Regions from separate parts of the Kitasatospora sp. NPDC001309 genome, predicted to be linked through region 2. Evidence: riboswitches for the same ligand, from Rfam matches in the RefSeq annotation. Region 2 holds a riboswitch; each other region holds the start of a gene.
What was found. Region 2 has a riboswitch for cobalamin ahead of ACFY2K_RS16900 (peptidase). Riboswitches for the same ligand answer to the same signal wherever they lie in the genome.
Positions count from the first base shown of each region.

Region 1: linked by a shared signal. The riboswitch ahead of ACFY2K_RS34460 (ABC transporter substrate-binding protein) and the one ahead of ACFY2K_RS16900 (peptidase) in region 2 are both predicted to bind cobalamin.
Region 3: linked by a shared signal. The riboswitch ahead of metE (5-methyltetrahydropteroyltriglutamate--homocysteine S-methyltransferase) and the one ahead of ACFY2K_RS16900 (peptidase) in region 2 are both predicted to bind cobalamin.
Region 4: linked by a shared signal. The riboswitch ahead of ACFY2K_RS02610 (FecCD family ABC transporter permease) and the one ahead of ACFY2K_RS16900 (peptidase) in region 2 are both predicted to bind cobalamin.

Region 1 covers NZ_JBIAXC010000047.1:2,400-9,423, reverse strand. The annotation lists gene ACFY2K_RS34490 (ABC transporter ATP-binding protein) at 1-386, opposite strand, end outside; gene ACFY2K_RS34485 (lasso peptide biosynthesis PqqD family chaperone) at 426-686, opposite strand; gene ACFY2K_RS34480 (lasso peptide biosynthesis B2 protein) at 768-1,202, opposite strand; gene ACFY2K_RS34475 (asparagine synthase-related protein) at 1,199-3,103, opposite strand; gene ACFY2K_RS34470 (hypothetical protein) at 3,504-3,641, shown strand; gene ACFY2K_RS34465 (hypothetical protein) at 4,268-5,209, shown strand; cobalamin riboswitch at 5,315-5,521, shown strand; gene ACFY2K_RS34460 (ABC transporter substrate-binding protein) at 5,679-6,596, shown strand; gene ACFY2K_RS34455 (FecCD family ABC transporter permease) at 6,593-7,024, shown strand, end outside.
Region 2 covers NZ_JBIAXC010000014.1:93,794-100,817, forward strand. The annotation lists gene ACFY2K_RS16895 (flagellar hook-length control protein FliK) at 1-63, opposite strand, end outside; gene ACFY2K_RS16900 (peptidase) at 93-1,199, opposite strand; cobalamin riboswitch at 1,298-1,446, opposite strand; gene ACFY2K_RS16905 (TetR/AcrR family transcriptional regulator) at 1,559-2,152, opposite strand; gene ACFY2K_RS16910 (FAD-dependent oxidoreductase) at 2,279-3,388, shown strand; gene ACFY2K_RS16915 (LysR family transcriptional regulator) at 3,423-4,331, opposite strand; gene ACFY2K_RS16920 (inositol monophosphatase family protein) at 4,504-5,322, shown strand; gene ACFY2K_RS16925 (NADPH-dependent F420 reductase) at 5,362-5,958, shown strand; gene ACFY2K_RS16930 (hypothetical protein) at 6,018-6,362, shown strand; gene ACFY2K_RS16935 (hypothetical protein) at 6,441-7,024, shown strand, end outside.
Region 3 covers NZ_JBIAXC010000026.1:52,963-59,986, reverse strand. The annotation lists gene ACFY2K_RS24790 (hypothetical protein) at 1-66, shown strand, start outside; gene metE (5-methyltetrahydropteroyltriglutamate--homocysteine S-methyltransferase) at 163-2,478, opposite strand; cobalamin riboswitch at 2,656-2,825, opposite strand; gene ACFY2K_RS24780 (SpoIIE family protein phosphatase) at 2,997-5,561, opposite strand; gene ACFY2K_RS24775 (HAMP domain-containing protein) at 5,605-7,024, opposite strand, start outside.
Region 4 covers NZ_JBIAXC010000002.1:70,985-78,008, reverse strand. The annotation lists gene sodX (nickel-type superoxide dismutase maturation protease) at 1-282, opposite strand, end outside; gene sodN (superoxide dismutase, Ni) at 459-854, shown strand; cobalamin riboswitch at 954-1,099, shown strand; gene ACFY2K_RS02610 (FecCD family ABC transporter permease) at 1,195-2,247, shown strand; gene ACFY2K_RS02605 (ABC transporter ATP-binding protein) at 2,244-3,044, shown strand; gene ACFY2K_RS02600 (ABC transporter substrate-binding protein) at 3,089-4,084, shown strand; gene ACFY2K_RS02595 (GNAT family N-acetyltransferase) at 4,156-4,632, shown strand; gene ACFY2K_RS02590 (anti-sigma regulatory factor) at 4,770-5,180, shown strand; gene ACFY2K_RS02585 (RNA polymerase sigma factor SigF) at 5,337-6,329, shown strand; gene ACFY2K_RS02580 (hypothetical protein) at 6,408-6,824, opposite strand; gene ACFY2K_RS02575 (diacylglycerol/lipid kinase family protein) at 6,875-7,024, shown strand, end outside.

The DNA.
Region 1 (7,024 bases), on a different contig from region 2:
GAGACGTGGGTCAGCGCCTCGCGCAGCACGACCACGTCCGTCGAGGCGCGCGCCATCAGGTCGCCGACCCGCTGGCGGTCGAAGGCGTCCATCCGGACCCGCAGCAGGTGCGCGGTCAGACCGGTGCGCAGGCCCAGCACGAAGCGCTCGCCGGTGCGTTCCAGCAGAAAGGTGGCGCAGGCCCCGATCAGTGCCTGGGTGAGCAGCAGCAGGACGAGGACGGCGCACGGCAGCAGCAGCGGTCGGTGCGAGGTGACGGCGTCGACCACGCCCTTGGCCGCCAGCGGCTGCGCGACGCCGACTCCGGCGGCGGTCAGGGTGAGCAGCAGGGCGGCGCCCAGGGCGCGTCGCCGGCCCCTGGTGAGGGTCCACAGCTGGCGGAGCATCGTACGCACGTCTCCCTTCGTGGGGCGTCGGGTGCTCGGTCAGCCGGTCTCGACGAGGCCGGAGGTGCGCAGCCGTTCGGTCATGGCGGTCAGGTCCTGGCGCGCCTGGGTCGGCGCGATGGCGAAGTGGTCGGCGAACTCCTCGGCGACCTGGTCCAGGGTGCTGCCGTCCAGCAGCCGTTGGAGCGCGTAGGCGCCGGTCTGGTTGAGCTGCCAGTAGTGCCCGGTGCGCCGGCTGAGCAGCACGGCGCCGTCGTCGGTGTCGGTGGACACGGTGTGGTCGGTCAGGCGGAGCGTCATGGTCGGGGCCTTCTCCGGATGCGTCGGGGTGGCGGGCGGGTCGGGGCCGGTGCGGGCCGGGACGGCGGGCGGGTCGGGCCGTCAGGCCGTGCGCGCCGGCTGCTTGGGGGCGACGGTGACCAGCGGCCGGAAGTAGCCGTCGGGGTAGGGCTCGTCGATGACCCGGCCCTCCGCCTCGACCCAGGCGTGGGCGGCGAAGGGCGTGGTGCGCACGCCGGCCTGCCAGGTGGGCCAGGCGCCCCTGAACCGGCAGAGCAGGGCGGTGGCGATGGAGCGTTGGAGGCAGTTGTGCACGGCGCAGCGCAGGCTGACGGCGACGACGGCGGCCCGGGCCTCGGAGGCCTGGGCGGCGGTGCCCGGGCGGGCGCCGGTACTGAGGACGCCGAGGACGGCCTGGAGGCGGTCGGGCCGCAGCGTGGACAGCGGCCGGGCGACGGCCACGGCGGCCAGCGGCAGCAGGCGCCGGTGCAGGGGCAGCCGGGTGCGGGCCCGGAGGGCGTAGGGCGGGCTGGTCACGGATTCTCCTCGGGGTGGGGTGCGCGGCCGGGGCGGCCGGTGCCGCTGAGGGTCCGCTCGGTCGATGCGGCGGGCGCGCCGGGGCGGGCGGCGAACGCGCCGGGCCGGGCGGCGATCTCCCGCAACCACAGCTCGGCGCCGATCGTGGCCTCCAGTTGGGCGGACCAGACGTCCTCGGTGCGCGGGGGTGTGATCAGGGTGGTCCGGAGCCGGTCCGGGTCGATCAGGCCCAGGTGCGCCAGCCGGGAGTCCTCGAACAGGTCGAGCAGGTCGGGGACGTGTTCCTGGAGGGCGCGGTCGACGGGCTCCTCGCAGTCGCCCTTGGTGGTCCGGTCGAGGATCGTCCCGGGCACCAGCCCGCGCATCGCGGTCGCCAGCACGGGCTTGAACTGCCAGGGGCTGTACCGCTCGTGGGGCCGGACGGCCAGCACGGCCTCGACCACCCGGTCGTCCAGGTACGGCAGTTCCAGCGGGAGCCCGGAGGCGGTGTACTCGCGGCAGACCAGGCGCAGCACCGGGCCGGCGCTGCGCAGCGCGGTGAGGGCCTCGTGCTGTCCCCGGTCCCGGGCCAGCGGGACGATCCGGTCGGCGACCTCGTGGAAGACCCGCTGGGTGGTGCGCACCGCGTCGCCGGTGGCCCAGGGTGTGGCCGGGAGCCGCTCCCCCCAGCCGAGGGCGGGCCCCCGGGACGGCGGGGCGGTGCGGGCCAGGTCGTCGGCGCACTGCCGCCACCAGGTGCCGAGGTCTCCGCCGCGCAGCAGCCCGGCGAGGCTGGGCAGCAGCGGCCAGCTGTTCAGGGCGCGGTGGGCGCCGAGCTGGCGCCAGGCGGTCACCGGCCGGTGGCGGAAGAGCGTGCGCAGGTAGGCGGCCCCGCCGGTGAACAGTTCGTCGGCGCCGTGGCCGGCCAGGTGCCGGGTGGCGCCGTGGTCGACGAGGTGGCGGATCCCGTACCGGATGGCGTTCATGCCGCGGGTCGCGGCGCGCGGGGCCTCGGTGTCGACCGCCCAGTACGGCGGGGAGAACACCGGCGGGGCGTCGGTGTCCGGCACGCTCAGGTGCTGGGCGCCCGGCAGCAGGCGGGCGGCGTGGGCGGCGTACACCGGGTCGTCGTTGATGGCGCTGCCGCCGGTCCAGCAGAAGGTCAGCAGGTCGGGGTGGTGTTCGGCGGCGAGGAAGCACAGCGAGGTGGAGTCCATGCCGCCGGAGAGGTCGGCCGACAGCCGCCCGTCGGGCCGGCGCAGGGCGACCGCCTCGCGCAGCCGCTCGCGCACTCCGGCGGCCCCGGGGTCCAGCGGGAGGTCGGGCTCCGGGGGCTGCCACCAGCGGACGTCCCGGGCGGGGCCGGCGGTGGGCAGCAGCAGGCAGGAGTCGGGGGCGACCTGCCGGACGCCGCGCCACCAACTGCGTTCGCCCAGCGGGGCGAAGAGCATGCCGTACGTCACGCTCGCGGCGATCAGGTCCTCGTCCGGTTCGGCGCCGGTGAGCCCGGCGAGCACGTCGGCCCGGTCCGCGGCGATCGGCACGCCGTCCACGAGGGCGGTGTACACCGCCCTGGTGCCGGTGACGGTGCCCTGGAAGCGCACCCAGCCGTGGGCCGAGGCGATCACATGGGTGTTGCCGGGGAGGCTGCGGGCGAGCGCGTCCAGGTCGGACAGTTCGCGCACCGTGCGGGTGAGGGCGTCGAGGCGGTCCTGCCCGACCGGGCTCAGCCCGTGGACCGCGACCCGGACGGGGCCGGCCTCGGACACCACCAGGTCCTCCGGCGACCACGACCCGGCCAGCCAGGGCCGTCCGGACGCGTGGGCGACGGACCGTGGTGCCGTGTCGCCGAGTCGGCGATGGACCCGGGCGCCGTCCGGGGAGTCCGGAAGGACCACCAGGTGGTCGTTGAGCGACTGCACGAGCCCACCCCCAGGTGTCACGGCGGCGTGGGTGCCGCCGGTTCTCCGGAACCGTGCACCACCGGGGGAAGGCGACACAACCGGGCAAGGTCCACTTCCCCCATGGATCACGCCATTCACCCACCGAAAGAAGCAGGATGATTGTCGTTCCATCACATTCGAACGTCGTCAAGAAAGCGTTTGGCATGGACACTCCTGTTGCCACAGTTCACTTCTGTGTCCCAACTACTGTTCCGGCCGATCCGGCCGAAAGACGTTCCGTCCGCGATCCACCTGCGGAAACGTGAATTTCCCCGTCATTGGCCGGATCTGACGATGCGACTGGACACTCCCGGCGGCCAGCGGTCCCAATGGAGTCACGCCATCCACAGGCTTCGGCCTCGATGCAGAGGAGAGAACCATGGCCAAGAACATCCAGCTGCCCAAGCGCTACACCCCGCCCACGGCCGCCAAGGTCGGCGACTTCAGCAAGGACACGGACGGCACCATCTACACCAAGAAGGACGCCACGACCCTGGGTTTCAAGAAGCCGCGCTGACCTCGGCCTAGGGCCTGTCCGGCGGATCTTGGCAGATCAGCGCGCGGCGTTGGGCGCCCGGCTGGGCGTGCGCCCGAGTCGGCCTCGTACTGGACGTACTTGGGCGATTCGGGCGTGCGTCCAGGCGGGATGCCCGGCGTCGCGCGCCTGGCAAGATCCGCCGGACAGGCCCTAGCTGACCCGGACTCGATCGCCACAGCCCGCCGGCCCCGCCGGCGGGCTGTTCCGCGTCCACGGACGCCAGTGCACGCGGGCGTTCGCATCCCAACACACCGGGAATTGAACCACCGAAGGCCGTCCGCACGTTGGAATAGCGGAACTCCCGGTGAATCCCGGGAGAATGGCCGAAGTTCCCGACCGTAATCCGGTCCGGGACTTCGACGTGTACCGACCTACGGTCGCACCGCCCCCACCGTCGCCGCCGGTCCCGCTCCCGCCCCCACCCCGCCCCTGGCGGCGCGACAAGGCCTTGGTATGAGCACGGCAAAGGGTTCCCCGCCCCGCGTCCACCATCTGGACGGACGGACGGCCGAGTTGATGTGGTGTCCGGGCTCAACCCGCGGGCCGGCCGGTCCGCAGGCCTGTACGGACGAACCTCCCACACCCTCACACCCGGGAGCAGACACATGCGCACCCCCCTCAAGGCCGCCGCCCACACCCTCACGGCGCTGGCCCTGGCCGCCTTCGGCACCACCGCCCTGGCCGCCGGCGCCGAGGCCCAACCCGCCCCGGCCGCCGCCCACTTCGGGGCCAAGCCGCTCCACCCCGGCACCACCGCCAAGAGCCCGACCGCGACCTCCGGCAACACCCTGTCGGTCCGCTCCGCCGCGACCCAGGGCGTGGTCTCCCCCACTCCCAAGGTGTACCTGGTGTTCTGGGGCTCGCAGTGGTCCTCCGACCCAGCCGGGGTCGCCCCCGACATGCAGAACATGTTCAAGGGCCTCTACGGCAGCCAGGACACCTGGGGCACCATCCTCAGCCAGTACTGCGAGGGCGTCGCCAGGGGCACCACCACCTGCGGCACCAAGGGCACCCACGTCCAGCACCCGGCGTCCTCCCCGCTGGCCGGCGTCTGGTTCGACAACGCCGCCGCCACCCCGGCCAACGCCACCGCCGCCCAGATCGCCGCCGAGGCGGGCAAGGCCGCCGCCCACTTCGGCAACACCACCCAGGCGCCCAACCTCAACGCCCAGTACGTGGTGGTCTCCCCCACCGGCACCCACCCGGACGGCTTCCCCAACTCCGGCTTCTGCGCCTGGCACGACAAGACCAGCAGCTCCTACGGCACCCTGGCCTACACCAACCTGCCGTACATCCCGGACAACGGGGCGGGCGCCTGCACCACCTTCACCGACGGGCGGCTGCTCTCCGGCATCGAGTCCACCGAGACCCACGAGTACGCGGAGACGGTCACCGACTTCTGGCCCAGCATCGGCTGGAACGGCGGCGGCGGTGAGATCGGCGACGAGTGCGAGAACCTCGACGCCTACGTCACCCTGAGCACCGGCACCTTCGACCTCCAGGGCCTGTGGTCCAACAGCACCAACAAGTGCGTGACGCACGGCTGACGACCGCCCGCTCCGAGGAACCCGGCCCGCCGCGCCCCCCGCGCGGCGGGCCGTCGCTGTCGGGCCGTCACCCTGAGCCGGACTCCGCCGCCCTGACCACGCCTGATACCGTGCGATCGCCGTGGTGTTCGGGAAACCGGTCTGAGTCCGGTGCGGCCCTCGCCACTGTTGCCGCGGAGTTCCGCGGCCCTCGCTGACCGGCTCGCCCAGCGGTCAGGGCCACTGGGCGGGCTCGAAGGAGCCGCCCGGGAAGGTCGGCCGCGGCACGTCGATGCGGAAGCCAGGAGACCGGCCACGGCACGACATGTTCCACGAGGGTTTTGGAGAACACGTGCCCAGCGGTCAGCCGCGTCCGTTCCGATCCATTTGCTCCGTACATCCCATACGTCCCACAGGTCCGATACGTGTCGGCCGGGCGGTCGCCGCCGTCCTGTTCCTCGGCACGCTCGGCGCCTGCACGGGCGCCCCCGTGCCCGCCGCGCCCGGCGGGACGTCCGCAGGTGCCGCGCCGGTCAGCGTGGAGAACTGCGGGACCACCGTGACGGTCGGCACGCCGCCCGAACGGCTGGTGACGCTCAACGAGGGGGCCACCGAGGTGGCTCTGGCCCTCGGCCTGGAGTCCCGCATGGCCGGTACCGCCTACCTCGACGATGCCGTCCCGGAGAAGTGGAAGGCGGCCTACGACTCCGTCCCGGTGCTCTCCGCGAAGTACCCGACGAAGGAGAAGCTCCTCACCGCCCGCCCCGACTTCCTGTACGCCTCCTACGCCAGCGCGTTCACCGACAAGGTCGCGGGCACCCGGGAGGACCTGCGCGGCCAGGGCGTAGCGTCGTACCTGTCCCCGTTCGGCTGCTCGGACAAGAGCCAGGTGCCGCCGACGACGTGGCAGGCCGCGTGGGGCGAACTGCACGACGTCGCCCAGGTCTTCGGCGTACCGGAGCGGGCCGCCGCGATCCAGCACCAGCAGGAGCAGCAGCTCGCCGGGTTCACGACGACGGCCGCGGGCAAGGACCTGAAGGTCCTGTGGTACGACTCGGACACCAAGTCGCCCTTCGTCGGCGCCGGCCACGGCGGCCCCCAGCTGGTGCTCGACGCCGTGGGCGCCCGCAACGTCTTCGCGGACCTGCCCGGCGGCTGGCAGAACGTGAGCTGGGAGAAGGTCGTCGCGGCCGACCCGGACGCCATCGTGCTCGCGGACGCCGGCTGGGACACCGCCCAGTCCAAGATCGACTACCTGGAGCACGACCCGGTGCTGAGCAAGCTCGGCGCCGTGCGGCGCAAGGCCTTCGTGGTGGTGCCGTTCTCGGAGTCGACTCCCGGCGTGCGGCTCGCCGACGGGGCCGCCCGGGTCTCGGCGGGGCTGAGCGCGCTGCGCCCGGCTTCATGACCACGGCACCCCACCCCGTCGCGCGGCCCGCCGGTCCGGGCCGCGCGACGGCGGCCCTGGCCGTCGGTGCGGCCCTGCTGCTGGCCACCGTGCTCCTCGGCCTGGCCGTCGGCTCACACCACGAGCCGCTCCCGACCGTGATCGAGGTCGTGGCGCGCCGACTCGGACTCGCCGACCCGCAGGTCACCCTGCTGGACGACCGGATCGTCTGGCAGCTGCGGCTGCCCCGGGTCCTGGGAGCGGCCGCCACCGGCGCCGGACTCGCGGTCTGCGGCGCGGTGCTGCAGACCCTGACCGGCAACGACCTGGCCGATCCCTTCCTGCTCGGGATCTCGGACGGAGCCGCCGCCGGCGCGGTGACCGTGATCGTCCTCGGCGTCGGCGTGACCGGCGCCGTGGGCACCGGCGCGGTGGCGACGGCGGCCTTC
Region 2 (7,024 bases):
GAGCGTACGGCGGGCCGGGCGGGCACGGCGGGCCGGGCGGACCGCGGTGAAGGTGTCGGTCATCGGTGAAATCCTCCTGGAGTCAGGCTCGTTCAGCGCACGGCCGTGGGCGTGGCCGTGTCCCTGGCCGTGTCCGTGGCCGGGCAGGCGAGGGTAGGGGCGCCGGGGCGTGCACCGGCGGCGGACAGCGTGGCCAGCGGGGTGCCCGCGAGGCCGAGGACGGCCTGTGCCGTGGCCCGGGCGCCGTTGCCCGCGTTGAAACCGCTCGCGTCGTAGGCGACGGCGCCGCGGACCGCCTGGTCGGCGGAGCAGTCCTGCTGGAACTTGACCAGCCGGCTCCAGCCCTTGAACCCGGCGGCCAGGCGCCCGCCGGAGAACAGCGCCTGGGTGGCCAGGCCGGTGGTGTTGGCGTTGGAGGCGGTCGCCCCGGCGGCCGCGAACCCGCCGTCGCCGTTCTGGTGGGCGGTGAGCCAGCCGAGTCCCGTGTTCGCCTTGGCGGCGCGACCGGTGGCGGCGAGGGCCTGGACGGCGAGCGCGGTGGCGTCGGGGTCGCTGGTGCAGGCGGCCTGGCCGAAGGAGACCGGGAAGCCGCCGTCCGCGCACTGGCTGTTCGCCAGGAAGTCGACGGCCGCCGCCGGGGCGTCACCGGGCGTGCGGTGCAGGGCGATCAGGGCGAGGGACTGGCCGAAGGCGTTGCTGTAGTCGCCCCACTGGGAGCGGTCGGAGAAGCGGCCTCCGGCGGTCTGCAGCGAGCGCAGCCGGGCCGGCAGGTCGACGCCGCCGAAGGCCGTCGGGTCCCCGCCGCGGACCTCGACGGCGAGCAGCAGCTTGGCGGTCGCGCCCGCATAGGCCTCGGTGGTGCCATCGCCGAGGTAGCCGCTGATGACCTCGGGCTTCGCCAGCCAGGCGGTGGCCTTCGCGGCGGCGTCGTCGGAGCTGCGCGAGGCCGCGAAGGCCAGCACGGCGTCGATGGTCAGGCCCTGGTCGGGGTAGGCGGTCCCGTTGAAGACGGACTCGAAGTGGTCGCCGCCGACGAGCTGGCGGGCCAGCCAGCCGCCCGCGGCGGCGTCGGGGCGGAACGTCCCGGACGAGGTCGGGGCGGCGGGCGCGGCACTCGCGGCGGTGGCCGCCGGGAGCGCGGCGGCAAGGGCGAGGGCGGGTATCGCGAGCAGACCGAGGGTGCGGCGGAGCGCGGGCATGGAGACCTTTCCGGGCCCGCACACAGGGGCCCGGAGGGCCTCGGCGACGCACCGGGCAGCCCTCTGAGCTCCGGCCCGCAGACCACGACGGGAGGAGTGGACGACACACCTCCGCCGACGGGTACTCGGGCTCGCCACCGACGCGGAGTCGGAGGCCTACCGTTGCGGGTCAGCGCCGGACTCGAACCGGACTTCCCCCGAGGGCGGAGTCACAACTTGACGGCCCATCATGGCGATACGGAAAAGATCCGGTCAAGGGTTCGAGCGCGACACCACGGCGCCCGGCAGGCGTGAGGAGTGGCCCACGCGGCGCGCAGCGCCACCACGCGCAGCGGAGCGGCCGGCGGCCGGCGGACCGGTCAGGTGCCCGGGTGGGCGGCCGCCCAGCCGTGTTCGAGCAGCGCGAAGGCCTCGTCGGCGGCTCGGCGCGGGTCGGCGTGCCGCAGGACGAGGCTGCGGGCCTCCAGGGCGAAGCGGGCCAGGGCGGCGCAGCTGACGTCGTCCTCGGGCGCGCCCACCGCCTCGGCGACGGCCCTGGCCAGGGCCGCTTCGTGGCGCGTCCACATGCGCTGGGCGTAGTCGCACAGTGCGGGGGTCTCCTGCACCAGGCGCGTGAAGTCGGCGAACCGCGGGTCGGTGGCGTGGACGGCGAGCTGGGTCTGCTTCCGCAGCATGTGCTCGCGGAGGGCCCGGGGGATCGACGTGCCGGGGGCGCGGTCGCGCACGGCAGCGACGAGTTCTGCCTCCAGTTCGTCGTCCTGGTCGAAGACCAGGGCTTCCTTGCCGGAGAAGTGTTTGAACAGGGTGGTCACCGAGACGTCGGCGTGGTCGGCGACGTCCTTGACGCCGACCTGGTCGTAGCCGCGTTCGAGGAAGAGTTCGAGTGCGGCGTCGGCCAGGGACTGGCGGGTCTGGGCCTTCTTGCGCTCGCGGCGCCCGGTCGGTTCGGTCACCCGCCCACCGTACCGCGAAGTGCATTCGCTGCAAAAGTGTAGTCATTGCACTTATTGAGCGAGTGTGGTTTCTTGGTGATGCGCCGGGCCACCCGGCGACCGACCCACCTCCCGAGGGGCACTTCCATGCACTCTGCCCGTGATCCCCGCATCGCCATCGTCGGCGCCGGCCTCGGCGGCCTCACCTGCGCCCGAGTCCTCCAGCAGCACGGCCGCTCCGTCACCGTCCTCGAACGCGAGGCATCCGCCGCTTCCCGCCCGCAGGGCGGCTCCCTCGACATGCATCCCGGCACCGGGCAGGCCGCGCTCGGTGCGGCGGGGCTCCTCGACCGGTTCCACGCCCTCGCCCGCCCCGAAGGAGACGAGTGGCGCGTGCTCGACTTCGCCACCGCCACCCTCCTGGCACAGCAGGGGCCCTCCGCCGACGGCGGCCGACCGGAGATCGACCGAGGCCAGCTGCGCGGTCTGCTCCTGGACTCGCTCACCGAGGGCACGGTGCGGTGGGACCGTGCCGTCACCGGCGTCACCCCGCTGGCGGACGGCACCTGCCGGCTGCACTACGGCGACGGCACCGCCGAGGACTTCGACCTGGTGGTCGGTGCCGACGGCGCCTGGTCCCGGGTGCGCCCGGCCCTGTCACCCGCCGTACCCGCCTACACCGGCGTCACCTTCGTCGAGGCCGGATTCGACGACTGCGACACCCGCCATCCCGACCTCGCCCGGCTGGTCGGCAACGGATCGATGCTGGCGAAGGGCGCCGGACGGTCCTTGGTCGCCCAGCGCAACAGCAACGGCCACATCCGCGCCTACATCGCGCTCCGCGCGCCCGAGGACTGGCACGAGGCCGCCGGTGTCGACCTCGGCGACCAACGGGCCGTGCAGGAACATCTGTTGACGCTGTTCGACGACTGGGACGAGAGCCTGCGCTACCTCCTGCGCAACAGCGACCGCGGGTTCGTCCACCGGTCCCTGTTCGTCCTGCCCGCCGCGCACACCTGGGAGCACGTCCCCGGCGTCACACTGCTCGGCGACGCCGCGCACCTGATGCCACCCGTCGGGCTGGGCGCCAACCTCGCCATGCTCGACGGCGCCGACCTCGCCCACGCCCTCGCCGCCGAATCCGGCGTCGACGACGCCGTCCGCGCCTACGAGAACGTCATGCTGCCGCGCTCGATCGAGGCCGCGACGGGCAGCGCGCAGGGGCTCGACCACCTCGTCCCCGCGACGGCCTCCTGAAGCACCGTACGGTGGGGCGGCCGGGCGGCGCCGACTACGACGACGCTCCGCCCGTGGCCAGCGCGGTTCGCGCCAGACCGCGCAGCCAGGCGTGGGCCTGGTCGGTGTCGTAGCGCTGATGCCACGACAAGTACACCTTCGCCGAGGGTAGTTCGAGCGGGAGGGGGAGCACGACCAGGCCGAGGTCGGCGACCGCGGACCGGGTGGTGGCCTCGGGAACGGTGATCACGAGATCGGAGCCGCGCGCGAACCCCACCGCGGCCGCCTCCGTGGGCGCGGTCGCCACCACGCGGCGGGTGAGGCCGAGCCCGGCGAGGGCGTCGTCGAGGGCGTTGCCGAGGTTTCCGCGTCGCGAGACGGTGACGTGCTCGGCGGCGGCGTACCGCTCCGCGGTGACGGTCCCGCCACGGGTGAGGGGGTGCCCCCGCCTCACCACGACGACGAGACGGGACTCGCCCACGTTCTCGGCGCGGACGTCCGGTGCGCTCGGCCGGTTGGCGTTCGCCTCCAGGTCGACCTCGCCGCGCCGCAACTCCGGGGTGTCGACGCTCGATTCCGCGACGAAGCGCAAGCGCACGCCCGGCGCCTCTTCGCGCACGGCCGCGAGCAGTGCGGGGCCGCTCAGGGCGACCAGGGAGTCGTGCCAGCGGAGCGTGAAGGTGCGCTCCAGCGTTGCCAGATCGAGTTCACGGCTCGGTGCCAGCACGCCCTGAACCTGGTGCAACAGCTCGTGCACCTGAGCCCGCACCGCGATCGCGTACGGCGTCGGGGTCATCGTGCGGCCGGTGCGCACCAGGATCTGGTCCCCGGTCGTGCGCCGGATCCGGCCCAGACTCCGGCTCATCGCGGGGGCGGTGACATGCAGGCGCGCCGCCGCCCCGGCCACACTGCCCTCCTCCAGCAGCGCGTCGAGCGCGGCGAGCAGGTTCAGATCCAATTGCATGCGAGTCACTCTAGACGTGCTTGACATGCATTTGAAGTCAATCACCGGGCTGTCTACCGTTGAGGCGAAAGCGCAGGAAGCAAAGCGCAGTTCGGCCCTCGACCGGCCCTCGACCGGCTGTCGCGCGGCTCTCGACCGGCCTCGACACCCCTCCTCAGACAGGAGTACCACCATGTCCGAAACGCCTCGGACCACCGACGTCGCCTCCTCGGACGCCGACCTGCTCACCCGCACCGCGAACGCCGTCCGCGAGGCGGGTTCGGCGCTGCGCGAGCGCTTCGGCGAGGTGGTCCACCACCGGACCCGCGAAGAGCTGATGCACGCGCTCGCCGCCAACGACGACACGGCCCTCGCCATCCTGCGCCCCCGGCTCACCCACCTGCGCCCGGACGCCCGCTGGGTGGAGGACGAGCTGGACGGCGGGGCGCTGCCGCCCGGCGAGTGGTGGGTCGTGGATCCGGCCGAAGGCAACGTCAACCACCTGCACGCCCTGCCGGAGTGGGCGGTGACCGCCACCCTCGTCCGCGACAACCGGCCGGTGCTCACCGTGGTCCACCTGCCGTTGACCGGCGAGACCTACACCGCGCTCACCGGCGCGGGAGCCCACCTCGACGGACGGCCGCTCCACGTCTCCCCCACCGCGGACCTCGGCCTGGGCATCGTGGCCACCAGCCAGGCCCGGCCGGACGAGGACGAGACGGTCGTACGGCGCGTCGGCTCCTCGATCACCGCGATGCTCTTCGACGCGCTCGTCGTCCGCACCGCCGTGCCCGCGACCCTGCACCTGGCGAACGTGGCCGCCGGCCGCATCGACGCCTTCTGGCAGTTCGCCGGCGCCCGCGCAGACCTGCTGCCCGGGGCACTGCTCGTCACCGAGGCCGGTGGACGGATCTCCGACGCCGAGGGCCGCCCCTGGACCCCGCAGAGCGGGAGCTTCCTGGCCGCCGCGCCCGGCATCCACGCCGAGGCCGTCGCCACGCTCTCCCGCTGACCCGCACCACTACCGCACACACGGAAGGACCACATCATCATGACCACGATCGCCGTTCTCGGAACCGGCCGCGTCGGCGGCAACCTCGCCGCCGCCCTCACCCGGGCCGGGCACCAGGTGGCCGTAGCAGACCGCACGCCGGGCGCCGCCGCCGAAGCCGCCCGGACAGCCGGGATCGTCATCAACGCCACCCCGGGCGCCGGCTCGCTGGACCGGCTCATCGCCCTGCGCGAGGAACTGCGCGGCACGATCCTCGTCGACGTCTCCAACGCCACCACCGACGGGCCGGACGGACTGCCCGCCGACCTGCTCTACCCCGGATCGAGCCTCGCCGAGCAACTCCAGGAAGCACTCCCCGAAACGCGCGTCGTCAAGACCCTCAACACCATGCTCTTCCCGGTGATGACCGCGCCGGCCACACTCACCCGGCCCCCGACCGCGTTCCTCTCCGGCGAGGACCCGCAGGCCAAGCAGACCGTCGGCGACCTGCTCACCGACCTCGGCTGGCGGAAGGAATGGATCACCGACCTCGGCGGAATCCGGACCGCCCGCGCCACCGAGGCCGCGATCCTCTTCGTCCCGCACGTCATCCGCTCCAGCGGATTCACACCCTTCGCGATCTCGATCGCCCGCTGACGTCGCTTCTCCGGTCACCCGCGCGATATCCCGTTTCGAAGTATCGCCATACTGACGCCATGCACAACACCTCCCACCCAGTGGTCCGACAGGCGCCGTTTCCGTTCCCCGACGGGCGGTTTCCGCCCGATCTCGGCGCCGTGGTCCAACGGACCGTCGGGGAAGGACGCCTGCCGGCGCTCGTGGTCGTCCACGACAGCGACGGCGACTGGCTGATCGGGGACAGTGTCAACGATCCGAACCTCCCGGACGCCAGCGGGCTGTACTGCCTCGCCTGCCTGGTGGAGGGGGATGCCTCCATCTCCGAGACCGCGACCCTGCCGCCCGGCTTCGCGGCCTACCGGAACGGGCCCGGCCTGCCCTGGACGATCGAACCGTTCCGCTACGGGGACGGCGAAGGCTGAACGTCGGGCTCACAGCTGGAACTCAGCCGTGGAACCGCAGAGGTTCTGGATGTCAGGGGCATCCGGTTGGATGAGCACGTGGCTGTCCATGACGTAGCTCGCCAACTCCCCTCCATCGCTGACCTGCGGAACCTGTGCCGCTCACTGGCGATGCTCGACGCGATCTTGAGCCCGGACTGGGAGGGCCGGTACCACTCCTTCAACGCCGGCTGGGCCGACGGCGAGGAGATGTCGTCGATGCGCAACGGGTCGGGCGACGAGTACTCCATCGTGTTCTCGGCGGCCGGGGCCTATATCCGCGGTTTCGACCACGAAGCGCCGATGAGCCCCTACCGCAACGATGGTGAGCCCTGGCCGGGAGTGGTCGACGAGGTCCCGGAGGTCTTCAAGCCGTTCGTCGAGGAGCCGGCGTTCACCGACGAGGACGACGTCCCCGTCGTGACGGCCTGCCTGTGGCGGGAGGCAACGGATGACCGGTGGCGGCACGGCGTGATCGACTTTCCCTCCGGGTGTTCCGACCCCGACGGGGCAGCGGGTCTGTTCGAGCTCCTGGTCGACCGTTCGCCGGAGGCGTTCCAACGCTTCGCCGAGGACTACTACGAGGTTCCCGTGGACCTGGACGCGGTGCGCGACGTGTATGCCCTGCGACCGCTGAGCCAGAA
Region 3 (7,024 bases), on a different contig from region 2:
GACGTGGCCTCCCCGGACCGCCGCACCGAGGCGAGCACCCTGGCCCGCACCCAGCGCGCGGGCTGACCACCCCACGGGGGCGGGCCCGGCAGCCGTGCCGCGCCCGCCCCCGAACCCGTCCGATCGGCCCGCCTGATCAGCCCATCTGATCAACCCGCCCGATCAGCCCGCGAGTTCGGCCCGCAGGCGGCGGGCGGCGGCGACCAGGCTGTCCAGCGAGGCGCGGGTCTCGGGCCAGCCGCGGGTCTTGAGGCCGCAGTCGGGGTTGACCCAGAGCCGCTCGGCGGGGATCGCCGCCAGTCCGGCCCGCAGCAGCTCGACGGCCTCCTCGGTGCTCGGCACCCGCGGGGAGTGGATGTCCCAGACACCCGGGCCGACCTCGCGCGGGTACCCGGCGGAGGCCAGTTCCCCGGCGACCTCCATGTGCGAACGGGTCGCCTCCAGGGAGATCACGTCGGCGTCGAGTTCGTCGATCGCGGTCATGATCGCGCCGAACTCGGCGTAGCACATGTGGGTGTGCACCTGGGTGTCGGCGCGCACGCCCGAGGTGGCCAGCCGGAAGGCCTCGGTGGCCCAGTCCAGGTAGGCCGGGCGGCCGGCGGCGCGCAGCGGCAGGGTCTCGCGCAGGGCCGGTTCGTCGACCTGGACGACGGCGGCGCCCGCGGCCTCCAGGTCGGCGACCTCGTCGCGCAGGGCGAGGGCCACCTGCCGGGCGGTGTCGGCGAGCGGCTGGTCGTCGCGGACGAAGGACCAGGCGAGCATGGTGACCGGGCCGGTGAGCATGCCCTTGACCGGGCGGTCGGTCAGGTCCTGGGCGTAGCGGAACCAGTCGACGGTCATCGGCTGCGGGCGGGAGATGTCCCCGGCCAGGACCGGCGGCCGGACGTAGCGGGTGCCGTAGGACTGCACCCAGCCGTGCCGGGTGGCCAGGTAGCCGGTGAGCTGCTCGGCGAAGTACTGGACCATGTCGTTGCGCTCGGGCTCGCCGTGCACCAGGACGTCCAGGCCGGCCTTCTCCTGGTAGGCGACCACCTCGCGGACCTCCGCCTCCATCCGCTCCCGGTACGCGGCGGCGTCGATCCGCCCGGCGGTCAGGTCGGCCCGGGCGACGCGCAGTTCGGTGGTCTGCGGGAAGGAGCCGATGGTGGTGGTCGGCAGCAGCGGCAGTGCGAGCCGGGCCCGCTGGGCCGCGGCCCGTACGGGGTAGGGCTGGGCGCGCCGGGCGTCGCCCGGGGTGACGGCCGCGGTGCGGGCGCGTACGGCCGGGTCGCGGGTGATCGGCGAGGTGGCGCGGGAGGCCAGGTCGGCGCGGTTGGCGGCGAGTTCGGCGGTGATCGCGCCGGTGCCCTCGCGCAGGGCGCGGGCCAGCAGCGCGGTCTCGGTGGCCTTCTGCTTGGCGAAGGCGAGCCAGCGGGCGATCTGCGGGTCGATGTCGCGTTCGAGGGTGGCGTCGATCGGCACGTGCAGCAGCGAGCAGGAGGGCGCGACGTCGACCCGGTCGGCGAGCCCGAGCAGGGTGGCCAGGGTGGCCAGCGAGGCGCCCAGGTCGTTGATCCAGATGTTGCGGCCGTCGATCACCCCGGCGACCAGGCGCTTGCCGGGCAGCCCGCCGACGGCGGCGAGGTCCGCCAGGTTGGCGGCGGCCGGTCCGGTGAAGTCCAGCGCCAGGCCCTCCACCGGGGCCTTGGCCAGCACCGCCAGGGCGTCGCCGAGGCGGTCGAAGTAGCTCGCCACCAGCAGCTTGGGGCGCTCGGTCGGCGCGCCCAGCTCGCGGTAGGCCCGGGCGGCGGAGTTCAGCTCGACCGGGGTCCGGTCCTGGACCAGCGCGGGCTCGTCCAGCTGCACCCACTCCGCGCCGGCGGCCCGGAGCGCCGCGAGCAGTTCCGCGTAGACGGGCAGCAGCCGGTCCAGCAGGGTGATCGGCTGGAAGTCGGGGGCCACCCCCGGCGCCGGCTTGGCGAGCAGCAGGTAGCTGACCGGCCCGACCAGCACCGGACGGGCGCCGTGCCCGAGCGCGAGCGCCTCCTTGAGCTCGGCGACGGCCTTGGCCGGGTTCGCGGCGAAGGCGGTGTCCGGCCCCAGCTCCGGGACGAGGTAGTGGTAGTTGGTGTCGAACCACTTGGTCATCTCCAGCGGAGCGACGTCCTGGTTGCCGCGCGCCATGGCGAAGTAGCCGTCCAGCGGGTCGGCGTCGACCGCCGCCCGGTGCCGCGGCGGGATCGCGCCGACCGCCACGGTGGTGTCCAGGACGTGGTCGTAGAGCGAGAAGTCGCCGGTCGGGACCTCCTCGATGCCGGAGTCGGCGAGCTGCTGCCAGTTCCCCCGGCGCAGGTCGGCGGCGGTGGCCAGCAGCACCTCGGCGGTGACGGCGCCCTTCCAGTACCCCTCGATCGCCTTCTTCAACTCCCGGCCCCGCCCCTGGCGGGGGTAGCCGTGGGCGGTGGCGAGGGTCGCCGCGGCTGCGGACTTCGTGGTCAAGGGACTCTCCTTCGCGAGTCTGGTTCCTCAAGTGCCCGGCGACGGGGACGAGGACGCGAAGGGACGACGGACCGGACGGGCCCCCGCACACGGGTACGGCTCCGCCAGGTGTGGTCGCCGACCCGCCCTCGAGGTCACCGGATGGCCGGGCGCGAACGGTCGCACCCGGGCAGTGGCAGGTCTTCGGACTCGCGGGCCCGCCCGTCCTCCTCAAGGACCGGCACCTACTGGCCGTCGCTTCCCAGACCCGAACCGGGCCCAGTGCGTATGACGGCGGTCGTTCCCACTCACCGCTGCGGGGCAGTCCCGGACTGGCCAGTTGAAAGGCGTCACCGGGTTCCCTCTTACGACACCCCGCCTGGCGGACGGGGCGAACCAGCTGCACCCGCCACCCTACGGGCAGCCCGCCGCTTTCCGGCCGGAGAACCGCACAACCGTCCACATGATGAGACGACGTCAGCCTCCGACGACCTCGGCCTGCGACCGGGGTCAGCCTCCGGCCGCTGCGACGGCCCGGGTCAGCCGACCGCCACCCCGACCAGGCAGGTGTCGTCGTCGGTGTCGGCACCGCTGTACTGCAACAGGTGGTCCAGGTGCCCCTCGAGGCCGTCCCCACCCTCGGCGGCCAGCCGGTGCGCCCGCTCGGCGAGGGTCGTCAGGTTGCTCAGCGACGCCTGGAGGGACTCGTCGCGGCGCTCGATCAGCCCGTCGGTGTACATCACCAGGGTGTCCCCGGGCCGGAGCACGATCTCCTCCTCCTGGTAGTCCGCCTGGTCGACGGCGCCGAGCAGGATCCCGCCGAGCTGCGGGAGGGTCCGCGCCCGGCCCTCGCGCAGCAGGACCGGTGGCGGGTGGCCAGCGCGGGCCCAGCGCAGCCGCCGGGTGGCGGGTTCGTAGAGCCCGCAGACGGCGGTGGCGGTCACGTTGTCCGTGAGGTGGTGGGTCACGCTGTTCAGCCAGTTGAGCAGTTGGCCCGGTCCGGCACCGGTGGCGGCCAGGCCGCGCAGGGCGTTGCGCAACGCGACCATGCCGGTGGCTGCCTCGATGCCGTGCCCGGCGACGTCGCCGACGCAGATCAGGACGTCGCCGGTGGGCAGCACGAGGGCGTCGTACCAGTCGCCGCCGACCAGGTGGTCCTTCTCGGCGGGGCGGTAGCGCACCGCCACGTGCAGGTCGTGAAGGTCCAGCGGCCCCCGGGCGGGCGGCATGATGGCGTGCTGGAGCTGGAGGGCGAGGCGGCTGCGCTCGGCGGCCTGCTGCTCGCTCTGGGCGAGCTGGTCGCGGGTGGCGGCCAGGGCGACCTCGGTCCAGTGCTGGGCGGAGATGTCCTGGTAGGCGCCGCGGACCACGCGCAGTCCGCTGTCCGGGTCGTGCACCGGTTCCGCCACCACCCGGATGTGCCGGGTGACCCCGTCGGCGCGCTGGAGGCGGAAGGCGGTGGAGGCGGGCCGCCGGTGGTGCAGCAGCGTCCGCAGGAAGCGGCCGATGGTCTGCCGGTCGTCCGGGTGGGCGTGCTCGGCGAGCTGGTCGAGGGCGATCGGCCGGTCGGTCGGCGCGAGCCCGTGCAGCTCGAACAGGGTTTCGTTCCAGTCGATCCGACGGGTCGCCAGGTTCTCCTCGAAGCCGCCGATGCGGCCGAGGCGTTGGGCGTGCTGGAGCAGTCGGGCGACCCGCGGGGTACCGTCGTCGAGCCGCCAGACGACCACCAGGTGGGTGCCGTGCCGGCTGATGCCCACCTGGGCCCGGGCGGTCAGCGGCACCCCGTCGACCAGGGCGGCCAGCCGCATGTCCTGGGTACGGAAGGGCTCGCCGGTGGCGAAGACGTGCTCGACCATCTCGGCCAGACCGCCCGGTGCGGCCGCCAGCGGGTAGGCCTCCAGCAGTCGGCGACCCACGATGGCCACCGTCGGCCGGCCGGCGAAGTCCGCGAAGGACGGGTTGACGTGCCGGATCACGAACCGGGGCGGGAGTCCGTCGTGGTCCGGGGCGAGCCGCAGGACCAGGCAGGGGTCGAACAGTCCGTCGGCCAGCTGCCGCAGTTCGTCGAACTGGGCGTCCGCGGGATCGGTGGCGGAGAACTCCCGTCCGTCCCAGGACTCCAGGGTGGCGGCGGCCACCTCGGCGAGCGCCTCGAACTGCCGTTGCAGGGGCTGGGAGCGCTCGGGGAGTTCCTCGTTCCAGCAGAGCTCCAGCACGCCGATCAGCCGGCCGCCGACCCCGGCCGGCACGGCCAGCCGACCGCCGCGGACGTCGTGCTGGCCGATCGAGGGCAGCGAGGCGTCGGCGAGCACGGGGTAGGCGACGGTGCCTCGTTCGTCCAGCGCCCGGCGGGCCGGCGTGGGCACGCCCGGGGGTACGTGGCGCCAGCGGCGGGCCTCCTCCGGCTGGAACCCGGCGCTGCCCGCGAGGGAGAGCGAGAGGTCGGGATGGGCGGCCCAGACGGCCACCGCGGCCACGCCGAGCGGCCGCAGGGCGTGCTCCAGCATGGAGCGGGCCGCGCTCTCGGCGTCGCCGCCCGCGACAGTGTCGGCCTCGATGCTGCGCAGCCGGCGGGCGACCGGGTCCGTGGTACGGACGGCCGTACCGGCGACGAAGTCGCGGGCGAGTGCGGAGATCCGGTCGGCCGCGACCTGGTTGACCAGGTCGGCGGCCAGCGCCAGGGTGGTCACCCCGGCCTGCTCGGCGAGGCCCTCCAGCTGGCGGGCGGCCTCGGTGGGGCCGCAGCGCAGCCGTTCCACCAGGACGCCGACGGCCAGCTCGACCACGGCGCGGCCCGCCGAGTCGGCCTGGGCCTGGTCGAGTTCCCGGCGCAGCCACTCCACCGTGCTGGCGAGCCGGCCCATGGCGGTCGCCGTCGGGTCCGGGTCCGGGTCCGGGTCCGGGTCCGGGTCCGGGCCGCCCGGGGCTGCCGGGCGGGCCGTCGGTTCCGGACCGTACGACGGGGACGCCTCGCCGGGCGGGGCTGCGTCGCCGACCGGCTGCGGACCGGCCGGGGTGCGCTGGGCGCCGACCCTGGGCAGGACGGTGGCCGGGTCCGCCGCCCGAGCGCGATCGGCTGCGGGCTGCTCCGGTGGGTGCTGCACGGTGGTGGGCTCCTGGGTCGTGGACGGCGGCTCCGGACGGCGGCTACCGGGTGAGGTGGTGGGTGATCCGGTTGATCACCTCGTCCGCGTCCACCGGCTTGGTGATGTAGTCGCTCGCCCCTGCGGCCAGGCTCTTCTCCCGGTCGCCGAGCATCGCCTTGGCGGTCACGGCGATGATCGGCAGCCCCTCGTGCTCGGGCATCGCGCGGATCGCCGCGGTGGCCGTGTACCCGTCCATCTCGGGCATCATCACGTCCATCAGGATGACGTCGATGCCGGGGTGGGCGGTCAGCGACTCCAGGGCGGCGCGCCCGTTCTCGGCCTGGAGGACCCGCATCCCGTGCAGTTCCAGGATGCTGGTGATCGCGTACAGGTTGCGGTCGTCGTCGTCGACCACCAGCGCCGTACGCCCGGCGAGGGCCGGCCCGGTGGCGGGGCTCCAGGCCTGGACCCGGTCCCCGTCGCGGACCGACGGGAGCGCGCCGCCGGGGTGGTCGGCGCTCATGTGGAGGGCGATCCGCTCGCGCAGTTCGTCGAGGCTGGCGAGCAGTTCCAGCGGTCGCCCGCCTGGGCGGGTGACCGCGTCCGGGTGCTGGACGGCGACGCTCCGGTTGTTGTGCGCCAGCACCGGCACGGTGTGCAGCGCCGGGTCGCCCTCCATCTCGGACAGCAGGGTCGCTGCCGTGCCGTCCGGTAGGTCCAGTTCCAGGACGACGCAGTGGCAGGGGGCGGTGGCCAGCGCGGTGGCGGCTTCCTGGGCACCGACGGCGGTGATGATCTCGACCTCCCGGTGCCCGGCGGAGTAGCGGGCGAGGTCGGCGACGGCGTTCTCCGCCACCAGGGTCAGCAGCCCGCTGGGCCGCCCCTCGACCACCAGGAGCCGACGCGGCCGGCCCGCGGACGAGCGGTCGGCCGGTTCGTGGGCCTGGTCCGCGGCGGGCCGTGCGCAGACGCCGTCGTTCGGCTCCACGGCCGCCGTCGGGGCCTCGGGGACGGCGACCTCCGCGTGGACCACGGGCAGGTAGAGGGTGAAGACGCTGCCCCGGCCCAGGCTGCTCTCGACGGTGATCGCGCCGCCGAGCAGGTAGGCGATCTCCCGGCTGATGGACAGTCCGAGGCCGGTTCCGCCGTACTTGCGGCTGGTGGTGCCGTCGGCCTGCTGGAAGGCCCCGAACACGGTCTCCAGGTGCTGGGGCGCGATGCCGATCCCCGAGTCGGTGACCCGGAAGGCGAGCACCGGCACGCCGCGCCGTACGCCGTCGGGGAGTTCGGCCGCGGTGGCGGGCTCGATCCGCAGCTCGACCCGGCCGTGCTCGGTGAACTTGACGGCGTTGGACAGCAGGTTGCGCAGCACCTGCCGCAAGCGGTAGTCGTCGGTGCGCAGTTCGCCGGGGACCCCGTTGGCGGTGCGGACCGCGAAGGCGAGGTTCTTCTGCCCGGTCATCGGGCGGAAGGTGGCCTCG
Region 4 (7,024 bases), on a different contig from region 2:
CGGGCCGTAGCTGCGGCTGTCGCTGTCCACCGGACGGTTGTCGGACAGCAGCCACCAGCCCTTCGGGCGGCGCTCGGCGGCCCGCTTCACCACCAGCAGGTCCTGCTGGAACGGGTGCCGGAACAGCACCACCGCGCCGGGCCGGATCGGCGCCCCGTAGCGGACCAGCAGCCGGTCGCCCTCGCGCAGGGTCGGGACCATCGACGGGCCCGTCACGTCGACCAGCCCGAACGGCACCGCGCCGCCCTGCCCGCCGCCCTGCGGCTCCGCGCTCCGCGCCATGGCTCCTCCTCCCGGACCGACCGCCCCAGTCTGCCGTACGGACCGTCATCCGTTCGATGTCCGGATTACCCCGGTTCCGGGTCCGTCTTTCGCCCTAGGCCCACCGCCCGGCCGCGAAACCCGGAGGCCGGAAGGGTAATCTCGGGCGCGGGAAGACGATCTAAGGAAGGACTCCCATGTTCTCTCGTCTGTTTGCACCGCGTGCCACTGCTCACGCCCACTGCGACCTGCCGTGCGGTGTCTACGACCCCGCCCAGGCCAAGCTGGAGGCCGAGTCGGTCAAGGCCACCCAGGAGAAGTACCAGGCCAACGAGGACCCGCACTTCCGCGCCCGCGCCATCATCATCAAGGAGCAGCGCGCCGAGGCCGTCAAGCACCACATCTCGGTGCTGTGGAGCGACTACTTCAAGGCCCCGCACTTCGAGAAGTACCCGCAGCTGCACCAGCTGATCAACGACACCCTGAAGGCCGCCTCGGCCGCCAAGGCGTCCACCGACCCGGCCACCGGCCAGGCCCTGCTGGACCTGATCGCCGAGGTCGACAAGATCTTCTGGGAGACCAAGCAGGCCTGAGCCTGACGCGTCGCCACCCGGCCGCCCCCGTCCGCACCGTCGGACGGGGGCGGTCGTGCGTTCCCGTGCCCCCGCCCCGGGAACGGACCCCGGTAAGGGTTGCCTACCCTGAGTGGCTGTTATGCTGCCAGGGCGTCCGAGGGGGAAGTCCGGTGAGAATCCGGCGCTGACCCGCAACGGTGAGCACGGCCCGCGGTCCCGGGGCCGGGCCAGCCCGATCGCCCCCGGCCGCTGAACTCCCGACAACTCGCCGTGGACTGCGAGGGGAAGGCGCCCGGGCCCGACCCCGGCCGGCGCCCGCCCCGGCACACCCGCGGCCCGAGGCAAGGCACGCCCGCCCGTGAGTGACCCCGTTCGCCGAATACCGACCCTCCCGCTCGCCCTCGGCCTCGCCGCCGCCCTGCTGCTCTCCCTGGTCTGCGGCGTCGCGCTCGGCGCCTCCGGAATCGAACTCCCGGACGTCCTGCGACTGTTGGGCGCCGGGCTGACCGGCGGACGGCTGGACGCGAGCGACGCGGCGGCGTACGCGATCGTCTGGGAGCTGCGGCTGCCGCGCACCCTGCTGGCCGCCGTGGTCGGCGGCGGGCTCGCCGCCACCGGGGTCGCCGTCCAGGCCCTGGTGCGCAACGCCCTCGCCGACCCGTTCGTCCTGGGCATCTCCTCCGGCGCCGCCGTCGGCGCCAACGCCGTCCTGCTGCTCGGCGCCTTCGCCTCGCTCGGGGTGTGGGCGATCTCGGTCTCCGCGTTCGGCTCCGCGCTGCTCGCCATGGTGCTGGTCTACCTCGCCGCCCGCACCGCGTACGGGCTCACCCCGCTGCGGCTGGTGCTCACCGGCACCGCGCTCTCCTACGGCTTCTCCGCCCTGACCACCCTGATGGTCTTCTCCGCCGACCACGCCGAGGCCGCCCGGGACGCCATGATGTGGCTGCTCGGCAGCCTCGGCGGCGCCACCTGGGGCTCGGTGCCGATCGCGGCCGCCACCGTCCTGGCCGGACTGGCCTATCTGGCCTGCGCCGCCGGACGGTTGGACGCGCTCGCGATGGGCGACGAGACCTCCGCCTCGCTCGGCGTCGACCCGGACCGGCTGCGCCGGGAACTGTTCGTGGTCACCGCCGCCGTCACCGGCACCGTGGTCGCCGTCAGCGGGGCGATCGGCTTCGTCGGACTGCTGATGCCGCACCTGGCCCGGATGCTGGTCGGCGCCGGGCACCGCCGGGTGCTGGCGATCGCGCCGCTCGCCGGGGCGCTGCTGCTGGTCTGGGTGGACATCGCCTCCCGCACCCTGCTGGCACCCGCCGAACTGCCCGTCGGGGTGTTCACCGCGGTGCTCGGGGTGCCCGCCTTCCTGCTGATGATGCGCCGCCGCGGCCAGGCCTTCGGAGGCCGGCGATGACGGCCCCGACCCCTTCGACCGGCGCGGAGGACCTGCGGGTCGACGGCGTCTCGGTGGAACTGGCCGGCGCCCGGCTGGTCCACGAGGTGAGCCTGACGGCCGCCGCCGGGCAGGTGATCGGACTGATCGGCCCGAACGGCAGCGGCAAGTCGACCCTGCTGCGCTGCGTCTACCGGGTGCTGCGCCCGGCCGGCGGGACCGTCAGGCTGGGCGGCGACGACCTGCACGCGCTCACCGCCCGCGACACCGCCCGCCGGGTGGCCGCGCTGACCCAGGAGCACCCCGCCGAGTTCGAGTTCACGGTGGCCGAGGTGGTCGCCATGGGCCGGCTGCCGCACCGGCGCGGCCTCGCCGCCGGCCCGACCGCCGGGGACCGGGAGCGCTGCGCCGCCGCGCTGCGCCGGGTCCGGGCCGACCACCTCGCCGAACGCGCCTTCCCGAGCCTGTCCGGCGGCGAGAAGCAGCGGGTGCTGATCGCCCGCGCGCTCGTCCAGGAACCGCGCCTGCTGGTGCTGGACGAGCCCACCAACCACCTCGACATCGCCCACCAGTTGGAGGTGCTGGCACTCGCCCGCGAGGCCGGGCCGACGGTGCTCACCGCCCTGCACGACCTCAACCTGGCGGCGGGCCACTGCGACCGGCTGTACGTGCTGGAGGCCGGCCGGATCGTCGCCGCCGGCGAGCCCCACGAGGTGCTCCGCCCCGAACTGCTGGCCGAGGTGTTCGGCGTCCGGGCCACCCCCGTCCGCCACCCCGGGACCGGCGCCCTCCAGCTGCTGTTCGACCGTCTCGCCTGACCCCCCGCGAATCCCCGGGACCGTTCCGATCCGAAGGAACCCGTATGCGCACCAAGGCCGTTGCCGCCACCGCCCTGCTCACCCTCGGGCTGACCGCCTGCGGCGCCGAGATCGCCCCCCGCCCCGGCGCCGCCACCGCCTCCGGCCACTACCCGGTGACCGTGACGAACTGCGGCGAGCGGCTCACCTTCGCGCAGAAGCCCGCCCGGGTGGTGACCAACGACGTCAACATCACCGAACTGATGCTCTCCCTCGGCCTCGCCGACCGGATGGCCGGCTACGTGATGCCCGACGACAAGGGGCAGGTCGACAAGGTGGCCTGGAAGGACGGCTACCGGCAGACCAGCTGGCTCTCCAAGAAGGTGCTCACCAAGGAGATCGCCCTGGACGCCAAGGCCGACCTGGTGTTCGCCGGCTGGCACTACGGCTTCGACGAGGGCAGCGGGGTCACTCCGCAGGCGTTCAAGGCGCTCGGCGTGGACTCCTACGTGCTCAGCGAGTCCTGCCGCAGCGGCAAGGGCTCCGAGCGCGGGGTGATGGACCCGCTGGAGGCGCTCTACACCGACCTGGCCAACCTGGGCGCGATCTTCGACGTCGAGGACCGCGCGGACAAGCTGATCGCCGAGTCCAGGGCCACCATCGCCGCCGTGCCGCAGCCGGAGCGCCGCCCGTCCGTCTTCCTGTACGACAGCGGGCAGGACAAGCCGTACACCGCCGGGAAGTTCGCCGCCGCGAACGAGATCATCGCGAAGGCCGGCGGGACCAACGTCATGGGCGACCTCGCGGACACCTGGGTCACCGCCGGCTGGGAGAGCGTGGTGCAGCGCGACCCCGAGGTGATCGTGATCAACAACTACGCGACCCCGGGCGCCGAGGAGAAGCGGACGTTCCTCAAGTCCTTCCCGCCGCTGGCGAACGTCGCCGCGATCAGGAACGACCGGATCTTCGTCATGGACTACGTCGACCTGGTCGAGAGTCCGCGCAACCCGGCCGCGATCAGCACCCTGGCCGGGTTCCTGCGCACCGTCCCGGCCCGCTGACCGGCGCGACCGACGATCGGACCCCGCTCCGGCCCTGGGCCCGGGCGGGGCCCGCGCAGTAGGCTCGCGGCATGATCCGCACCGCCGTCGTCACCGACGTTCCCGTCGTCCTGGCCATGATCCGTGAGCTCGCGGAGTACGAGAAGGCCCCCCAGGAGGCGGTGGCCACGGAGGAGCAGCTGCGCGAGGCGCTGTTCGGCGCCGCCCCGGCGCTGTTCGGCCTGATCGCGGAGGACCCGGCCACCGGCGAACCGGTCGGCTTCGCGCTCTGGTTCCTCAACTTCTCGACCTGGCGCGGCACCCACGGGATCTACCTGGAGGACCTCTACGTCCGCCCGCAGGCCCGCGGCGGCGGCCACGGCAAGGCGCTCCTGCTGGAGCTGGCGAGGATCGCCGTCGAGCGCGGCTACGCCCGGGTCGAATGGTCGGTGCTGGACTGGAACCAGCCCTCGATCGACTTCTACCGCTCGCTCGGCGCGGTGCCGATGAACGGGTGGACGGTCTACCGGCTCACCGATGAGGCACTCACGGCCGCCGGGAAGCGTTGAACCCACGCACGGAGTAGGGGCAAAGCCCCTGCCACCCTGCGTCGCAATGCCTTACCATGAGTAACTCCCGCACCGGGTGCGGAGGACGCCCCCTCGGGGGTACCAAGCAAGCACAGCGCGTCACCCAGGAGGCAAGGGTGTCCCAGATCGACAGCGATCTCGGAGTTCAGGACTTCGTGGAGGTCCGGCTGCCCGCGGCAGGGGCCTACCTCTCCGTGCTGCGAACAGCGACGGCCGGGCTTGCCGCCCGGCTGGACTTCACCCTCGACGAGATCGAGGACCTGCGGATCGCGGTGGACGAGGCCTGCGCCATCCTGCTCCAGCAGGCGGTGCCCGGCTCCGTCCTGTCCTGCGAGTTCCGGCTGGTCGGCGACTCGCTCAAGGTGACGGTCTCCGCTCCGACCACGGACGGCAAGGCGCCCGAACGCGACACCTTCGCGTGGACGGTGCTCTCCGCGCTGGCCGGCGAGGTGGACTCCTCGGTCGCCGAGGACAACACCGTGACGATCAGCCTGCACAAGAAGCGCGGCGGGTCCGCCGCCCACTGACCGGGCACCGAGCAGCAGCACCCTGCAAGGGCCGTCCGCCGCACCCCACCCGGGGCCGGTGGGCGGCTCCCGGTACCGCCCACCGGCGGTACGACCAACGAGACGATGCCGGGGCCGACGGCCCCGGTGCTCCCGGAACGGAACGGGGGAATGGCCGTGAGTGATCTGGACCGTACCGGCCTCGCGACGGCGGGACCTGCCGTACCGACCCAGGCGAGCGTTTCCGGCCTCGCCGCCAACGACGAAGCGCACCCGAAGGACGCCCACCGGATGAGCCACCCGACCGAGCCGACGTCTGAGCCGACGCCCGCCTCCACTCCCCCGCCGGAACCGGCGGCGGAGGGCGCGGACCTGCACGGCGCCGTGCCCGCCCAGGGCTCGCACCGCACCGGCGCACCGGACCGGGAGGCCGCCCGCGCGCTGTTCGTCCGGCTGGCCGCGCTGCCCGAGGGCTCCCCGGAGCGCGTGGAGCTGCGCAACCAGCTGGTCCGGATGCACATCCCGCTGGTCGAGCACTTGGCCCGGCGGTTCCGCAACCGGGGTGAGCCGCTGGACGACCTGACCCAGGTCGCCACCATCGGACTGATCAAGTCGGTGGACCGCTTCGACCACGAGCGCGGGGTCGAGTTCTCCACCTACGCGACGCCGACCATCGTCGGCGAGATCAAGCGGCACTTCCGCGACAAGGGGTGGGCGGTGCGCGTCCCGCGCCGCCTCCAGGAGCTGCGGCTGTCGCTCACCACGGCGACCAGCGAGCTCTCCCAGCGGCACGGCCGCTCCCCCACGGTGCACGAGCTGGCCGAGCACCTGGGCATCTCCGAGGAGGACGTGCTGGAGGGCCTGGAGTCCGCCAACGCGTACTCCACGCTGTCCCTGGACGTCCCGGACAGCGACGACGAGTCGCCGGCCGTGGCGGACACCCTGGGCGCCACCGACGAGGCACTGGAGGGCGTCGAGTACCGCGAGTCGCTCAAGCCCCTGCTGGCCCAACTGCCGCCCCGGGAGCAGAAGATCCTGGTGCTGCGGTTCTTCCGGAACATGACCCAGTCGCAGATCGCCGCCGAGGTGGGGATCTCCCAGATGCACGTGTCCCGCCTGCTGGCCCGGACCTTGGCCCAGCTGCGGGAGAAGCTCCTCGTCGAGGAGTAGCAGGACCGGCACGAACGGACGGCCGCCGCAGCGGGTGCTGCGGCGGCCGTCCGTTCGTGTTCGGGGCGGTGGGGGCGCTCAGCCCTCCTGCTGCGCGTACAGGGCCGCCGTCGACCTCGGGTTCAGCAGCGCACCGATGCCCACCAGGCCGAGCAGGCCGACCAGCGCACCGACCGCGATCATCGCGCCGCCGCTCTGGACCATGTAGTAAGCCACCGGCAGGCAGATCGAGTTGGTCAGCACGGCGGGGCTGCGGCCCCAGCGGCGCTCCTTGAGCAGCGCGCGGGCGGCCAGTATCGGCAGCACCCCGAGCAGCACGATGACCAGGCCGCCGAACTCGTTCAGGGCCAGCTGCTTGGCCTGGCCGGACAGTGCGGACACCATGTCCGAGACGCCGACGACGGCGAGCGCCGCGCCCTCCAGGGCGGTGATGGCGGCGCCCAGGGTGAGCGGGACCGGGCGGGCGGGTACGGGTGCGGAGGATTCTGCGGTCACTCCAGCAGGGTAGCCGCCGGTCGGTCCGTACGGCCCCGTAGGCTTTCCCCATGCGCGCTCTCCTGGTCGTGAACCACAAGGCCACCACCACCAGTGGCCGGACCAGGGACGTACTGATCCACGCGCTGCGCAGCGACCTCAAGCTGGACGTCGCCGAGACCCAGTACCGGGGGCACGCGCACGACCTGGCCCGGGACGCC